Regions from separate parts of the Bombilactobacillus sp. ESL1092 genome, predicted to be linked through region 2. Evidence: predicted binding sites of a transcription regulator. Region 2 holds the regulator's gene; the other holds the start of a gene.
What was found. Region 2 encodes NrdR, which represses ribonucleotide reductase genes. Its sites were predicted from a motif close to ACACNATATATNGTGT; they were not measured.
Positions count from the first base shown of each region.

Region 1: a site for NrdR is predicted at 1,696-1,711, ahead of nrdH (glutaredoxin-like protein NrdH). Genes of this name have one in related genera too.

Region 1 covers NZ_CM176594.1:1,093,871-1,097,291, reverse strand. Annotated here, with positions in the region: gene AC3B6Y_RS04970 (guanylate kinase) at 1-226, opposite strand, end outside; gene AC3B6Y_RS04965 (DUF2187 domain-containing protein) at 554-778, shown strand; gene AC3B6Y_RS04960 (LVIS_2131 family protein) at 835-1,455, opposite strand; gene nrdH (glutaredoxin-like protein NrdH) at 1,874-2,107, shown strand; gene nrdI (class Ib ribonucleoside-diphosphate reductase assembly flavoprotein NrdI) at 2,107-2,484, shown strand; gene nrdE (class 1b ribonucleoside-diphosphate reductase subunit alpha) at 2,465-3,421, shown strand, end outside.
Region 2 covers NZ_CM176594.1:304,934-308,354, reverse strand. Annotated here, with positions in the region: gene polA (DNA polymerase I) at 1-223, shown strand, start outside; gene mutM (bifunctional DNA-formamidopyrimidine glycosylase/DNA-(apurinic or apyrimidinic site) lyase) at 228-1,055, shown strand; gene coaE (dephospho-CoA kinase) at 1,028-1,651, shown strand; gene nrdR (transcriptional regulator NrdR) at 1,655-2,158, shown strand; gene AC3B6Y_RS01530 (DnaD domain protein) at 2,139-3,421, shown strand, end outside.

The DNA.
Region 1 (3,421 bases), 790 kb from region 2:
AAGAGCCATATTGATAGTGAGCATATGTAACTTGTTCTAGATAATCATTTAAGAGAAAACTCTGGGGCGTCTCAAAATAGTAATCCACACCATTTTCCTCGTTAACGCGTTGCGGACGCGTCGTATGCGTTACAACACTCGGAATTTGGTATGCTTGCGCCAAATAATGACTGACGGTCGTCTTACCTACACCGCTCGCACCGGTAATAACAATAATCTTTTTCATTAATTTACTCCTTTTCAATTGTTCAATTAAAGAACCCAGGCCAAAAGTAAGCCTTATTTTTATCGTTCCAACTTCCAATTAACGACCGGATAATCCTTCTTTGGCAACTATCTGTGGTAAGATAGTACTTAAGAATTCTACCGACCAGGAATTCTGGTAGCTCTAACTTTTTAAGCTACTGTTGCTTGATAGTGCTCAACCTTTGGCGTACAATCTTTCCAAGAATTTTACCAAAATGGGAAAAACACCAAGCTTGGCGCACTATCAATGGTCTTCGCTTAAACTCAAAACCAACTCCACGTTTAATTAGTCCAGGAGGAACTACACATGAAAATTGCCAATATTAAAGTCGGCGACAAATTACAAGGTTCAGTCGAAGAAGATTTAGAAAAGCCCTTCGTTGGCACAGTTGAAAAGATCTATACAAATGCCGTTTTATTAGATATTGAAGACTTTGATCCACAAGATAGTGATAACGTCGTTGAACTGAACCATAAAATTGTGATTAATGCTCAAAATTTGAAAAAGCTGCCCAAAAAAGCAGCTAAATAAATAACCATAAGAAAAGTTCCTCAATTTGACTCATAAATAGTCATTGAGGAACTTTTTTAATCCAATGTTTTAACAAAAGTGGTTCCAGGAATACGAATCAATGCATAATCCGTCGCTACATTACCGGCATGAACGCCTAAGCCGTTGCGCCAGTTATTCTTATAATGAGCCACCATCATCATCACATATGCTTGCTGATATTTTTGATCATAGCGTTTCGTATTTGGCCACGGATAATTCTTCGCGTTTAAACTAGCTGATTGATTACCATCTAAAACTGAGGCATTATTGCCCGGAATACTGTACTTAGCTCCTTGGACCCAATAATTATAATACTTAACCGTTTTTTTATTGTCTGCTGACTTAACTTCTACATAATAACCTTGACCATTCTTGGTCTGCATCACTAGAGGTTTAACCGTATAGCTCAATTGAACGCGCTGTGTATCTTTCACATCAACTTTATCTAAAAAAGTCATATAAAACATAAAGCCCACTAACACAAAAGCGCCAATAAACTCACAAAAATCCCAGCAGACATTGCCTAATGAGTGGTGCTTGCGGTGCACGACAATCATTTTTAAATGACGGCGTCGAATATCAAAGATAATCACCGCTACCAAACAAAAAACAATTAACCACGCGCCAACCCCTAATAAATTCCAGTTTAATTGCATCCTGCTTTCTCCAAACTCCAGATAAATTTAATTAGATTTATTATAGCTCACTTTCACACTGACTGCACTGTCCAAGTCTAGTGAAAACCTTCCGACCTACGTAACTGTCATCAGCGTAATTGAAAAAAACTTAATAAAAAAATCACTTGACTTATGCAGCGAACAAATGTTTTTTATTTTTTTCTTACCCAAAATCCAAGCCTGGCAACCACACTATCATGTGGTTCGGTTTCGAATCAAACACAATATATTGTATTTTGACTAGTAGGGTTTTATAATTGGGCTCAGTTATTCCGATCAAAAGTTCCGCAGCAACAACTGGTTAACTAATGCCAGTACAACTCAACTGTGAAACTTTTAATCGAAAATTGATCGGTGCGCACTACCGTGATTTTTTCATCATTAAGGAGGTTTTTTCATGAATCAATCAGTAAAGATTTTTACCAAAGATGGCTGTATACAATGTAAAATGACCAAACGTTTTTTGAATGATCACCAAATTCAATTTGAAGAACATAACATTAATCAACAACCTCAGGCCTTAACTTACCTCAAACAGCAAGGATTTCAAAGCGTCCCCGTCGTGGTCACGGATAGTCAGCCCCCGATCATTGGTTTTTGCCCGAGCGAATTGAAAGCACTGGTGCAATAATGCAAATTGCTTACTATACAATTACTGGTCAAACCCGCCGTTTTATTCAAAAAGTTAAGCTACCTGCTTACGAGATTAATGATGCTAATCCTTATCACGTCATGAACGGTCCGTACTTGTTAGCTGTGCCCGCTTATGATGACAATATGATGGATGCGGTCATTGACTTTTTAGGTTTTCAAAATAATGCCCAACAATTAGTCGGTGTCGTCGGCAGTGGTAATCGCAACTTCAATGAACTCTACATTCATACTGCCAAAGATATCGCTGCTGGCTTAGGTGTCCCCGTTGTTTTCGATTATGAATTTAACGGCACCGCGGCCGATGTTAAAAATTTCAGGAAAGTAGTGGAGCAACTTGAGTCTAAACAACATTGATATCGCTAAAGTTAATTACTTTAAACTAAATAACGAATTAAATATTCCAGTTAACGGACAGATCCCTTTAGATCGTGACCAAGCCGCACTCCAGGCTTTCTGGCAAGAAAATGTTCAACCTAATCTGAAAATGGAACCCGATATATTAAGCCAGTTACAAAAGTTAGTGCAAGCTGATTATTTAGAAGCAGCTTTTTTAAAGCAGTACTCGCCAGCTTTTATTAAAGAACTTTACCAATATTTGCTGCAACAGCATTTTCAGTTTAAATCCTTTATGGCTGCTTACAAATTTTACAATCAGTATGCGTTAAAAACCAACGATGGTGCCTACTATCTAGAAAATTATGAACTCCGGGTGTTAAATAATGCTTTATATTTTGCAGACGGTGATGAGCAACTCGCACACCAATTAGCTGATGAAATGATTCATCAACGTTATCAGCCCGCCACGCCTTCGTTTTTAAATGCGGGTAAAAAGCGCCGTGGCGAGTTTGTTTCGTGCTTTTTAATCCAAATAACTGACGACATGAATTCCATCGGTCGTAACATCAACAGTGCATTACAATTGTCGCGCATTGGCGGCGGTGTGGGTATTACATTGTCTAATTTGCGAGAAGCTGGCGCCCCCATCAAAGGGGTCGAAGGTGTTTCGAGCGGTGTTTTACCCGTGATGAAATTATTGGAAGATAGTTTTAGTTACAGTAATCAATTAGGGCAGCGTCAAGGAGCAGGAGCTGTTTATCTCAACGTTTTTCATCCCGATATTTTAGACTTTTTGTCTGCTAAAAAAGAAAATGCAGACGAAAAAATCCGTGTCAAAACCCTCTCCTTAGGCATTATTGTTCCTGATAAATTTTATGAATTAGTGCGCCAAGACGCGCCAATGTATTTATTCAGTCCTTACAGTGTGGAACGCGAATACCACCAGCCCTTTTCT
Region 2 (3,421 bases):
TAAGATTGCCATGATTAATATGCAACGGCAGTTGCAACAACAACATTTACAGGCACGAATGTTACTACAAGTGCATGATGAATTGATTTTTGAAGCTCCTAGTACGGAAATTCCCATTTTGCAAGAATTGGTGCCACACGTGATGGATACCGCTGTGAAGTTGGATGTACCTTTGAAAGTAGAATCAGCAGCTGGTCAAACATGGTTTGACGCGGAAGGATAAAATAATGCCAGAATTACCAGAAGTAGAAACAGTCCGTCGAGGCTTAAATCAATTAGTTAAAGGACAAAAGATTGTTAATATTGAGGTGCTGTATCCGAAGATTATCGTCAATCCCTTACCAGAATTTAAGAAAGATTTGATTGGTGCGACGATTACCGATGTGGGGCGCCGTGCTAAGTATTTACTATTTCATTTTGATAATGATTTGACAATGATTAGTCATTTACGAATGGAAGGTAAATATCAAGTTCGGGATCAAAAAAGTGATTTTGATAAGCATGTGCATATTATTTTTGAGCTAGCCAATGGCCAGTATTTAGGTTATCGTGATGTTCGCAAATTTGGGCGCATGGAAGTTGTGCCCCGAACTGATGAGTTAACTACTAAAGGAATTGCTAAACTAGGTCCGGAACCCTTAACGCCGCAGTATACCTATGATTCATTGGTTAGCGGTTTACAGCGTAAAAAGAAAAATATTAAAGCTGTGTTACTGGATCAGCAAGTAGTTTCAGGCTTAGGTAATATTTATGTCGATGAAGTTTTATGGATGGCTAAAATTCATCCCGAGCAACCAGCCAATCAATTAACTGACGAACAATTACAGGCATTATATCCGGCCATTGCGGATGAAATAAAAACCGCCATTGCCGCTGGCGGAACCACGATTCGCAGTTATGTTGATGCTACCGGTCAAAAGGGTCAATTTCAATTACAATTAAAAGTCTATGATCAAGAGGGCCACCCCTGCCAACGTTGTGGCACGGCCATTGAAAAAATTCGCGTGGCGGGCCGAGGAACACATTATTGCCCGCATTGTCAACGGTTGAATTAATGGGGCGTGCGATTGGAATTACCGGTGGTATCGCGAGTGGCAAAACAAGTGTCCGTCAATTACTTAATCAAGCGGGCTTTTTAGTAATTGATGCTGACCACATTGCTCACCAAATCTTGGATACCAAAACGCCAGCTTTTAAAAAAGTGGTCCAACAGTTTGGAACTCAGGTTTTAACTGCTGATGGGCAGTTGAATCGCTCTGCTTTGGGGCAAATCGTCTTTGCCGATGCGAAACAATTGGATTGCTTAAATCAAATTGTGCAACCAGCAATTCGTCAAGAATTGGTACGACAAATTCAACAAGCACAAGCAACTTCACAAACTGTTTTCTTTGAAATTCCACTTTTATTTGAGCAACATTATGAACAAATTGTGGATCAAGTTTTAGTGGTTTATGTAACCCAGCAAGTTCAATTACAACGTTTACAAGAAAGAAATCATTTAACAGTTCAACAAGCATGTAGTAGAATAAAAAGCCAATTACCACTTCAACAAAAATGTCAATTAGCCGATTTTGTTCTTGATAATACTGGTGATTGGCAGCACTTACAGCAACAAGTTGACCAGTTTTTACAACAAGTAATTAAGGAGTAAATTATGATTTGTCCTCAGTGTCAAAAAAATTCTTCTCGGGTTATTGATAGTCGCCCGAGTGACGAAGGCCGGGTGATTCGTCGGCGCCGTGAATGTGAAAATTGTGGATATCGGTTTACAACTTTTGAGCGGATTGAGCATACTCCCGTTTTGGTCATCAAAAAGAATGGTAATCGTGAAGAATTTAGTCGTGAAAAAATTTTACGGGGCATTGTGCGTGCCGCTGAAAAAAGACCAGTGACTTTAGAGGCGATGAATCAATTAGTTAGTAAAGTCGAAGCTAAGATCCAAGCAACGGGTGAAAGTGAAATCAATTCGCGCCAAATTGGTGAATTTGTGATGCAAGAATTAGCCGGTGTCGATGATATTGCCTATATCCGCTTTGCCAGCGTTTATCGTCAGTTTAAGGATATTAACGGTTTGATGCAGGAAGTACAAGAAATGATGTTAGCTCAAAAAAATCAGGCAGAAAGCGAGACAACTGACGATGACGCAAGCGATGATTGATCCACTGTGGGGCTATTGGGTAATTGGTAGTAGTACGCTCACACAATTGGATTATCAGGTTTTAATTGACTTATATCAACCCATTATTGGGAGTGATGCTTTGAGCTTGTATCAGTTATTGTGGCAGCATCAAGTCCCCTTAGTTTCCCAGCGCAAAGCGCATTCTCAACTTTTAAATTTATTGGATCTTGATAGCCAGCATTTTTATCAAGCGCGGATTAAATTAGAAGCCGTCGCTTTACTGCAGACTTTTCAAAGTAAAGATAGTTGGGGTGATTATTTAATCTATCAATTGCAAAGGCCACTAGCAGGTGCTAATTTTTTTCAAGATAGTATTTTAACCACTTATTTACAAGAAAAAATTGGTCAACCCGATTTTCAACAGTTATTTAAAAAGTATCATCCTCAACTCCGCAATTTAGACCAAGCCAAAGAAATTACGAAAAGTTTTTTGGAAGTATTTCACCTATCTCACAAAGTAGTAGATGCCAAAGTTGAGTCTGATGCTCAACTTTCTACTGTTAATCAGCCCAATTATCTACCGACGGAATTAGCGACTTTTGATTGGGATTTCTTAAAGATTACTGTGCGTTCATACCACGTTGCGCCCCAGCAAATTGATCAAAATCAGTCAGAGTTATTTAATTTGCATACTTTCTATGGCTTATCCGAAGTTGAATTAGCGCAGGCAATTGGGCAAACGCTAAATGTGCAAACTGATCAAATTGACTTGCGTCGTTTAAAGTCCTTGATTCAAAAGCAATATGAACAACGGGTTAATTTGAAGACTGCAGCTTTGCCTAGCGCAGCTAAAAGGCCACCGGTGACTAATTTATCCACTAGTCAAAAAAAATTAATCAAGGCCGCGCAGAACCAAGCGCCAGCAGAGTTTTTAGCTAATAAAAAGCACCAAAAAAATGGTTTTGTGGGTAGTTCTGAAACTAGTATTTTGCGGAAGTTACAGGCACGCATGGTTTTACCAGCGGAAGTAGTGAACATTTTGGTAAACTATGTTTTGGATAATTCGCCCACTTTAACGCAAGGTTTTGTGGAAAAAATTGCTAATGATTGGGTGCAGCACGGAATTAAGACCGCACCGCAGGCAATTAAATATTTACAGGACTTTCCGCAAAAGCAAACCAAGAAAAAACGTTCAACCACAAATAAAAAAGAGTCCGGAACTGATTGGTCCAAAACCCCAAGTCAACAGGTTAATTCCGAACAATTAGCGCAGATGCAACGGCAATTGCGACAGTTACAAGA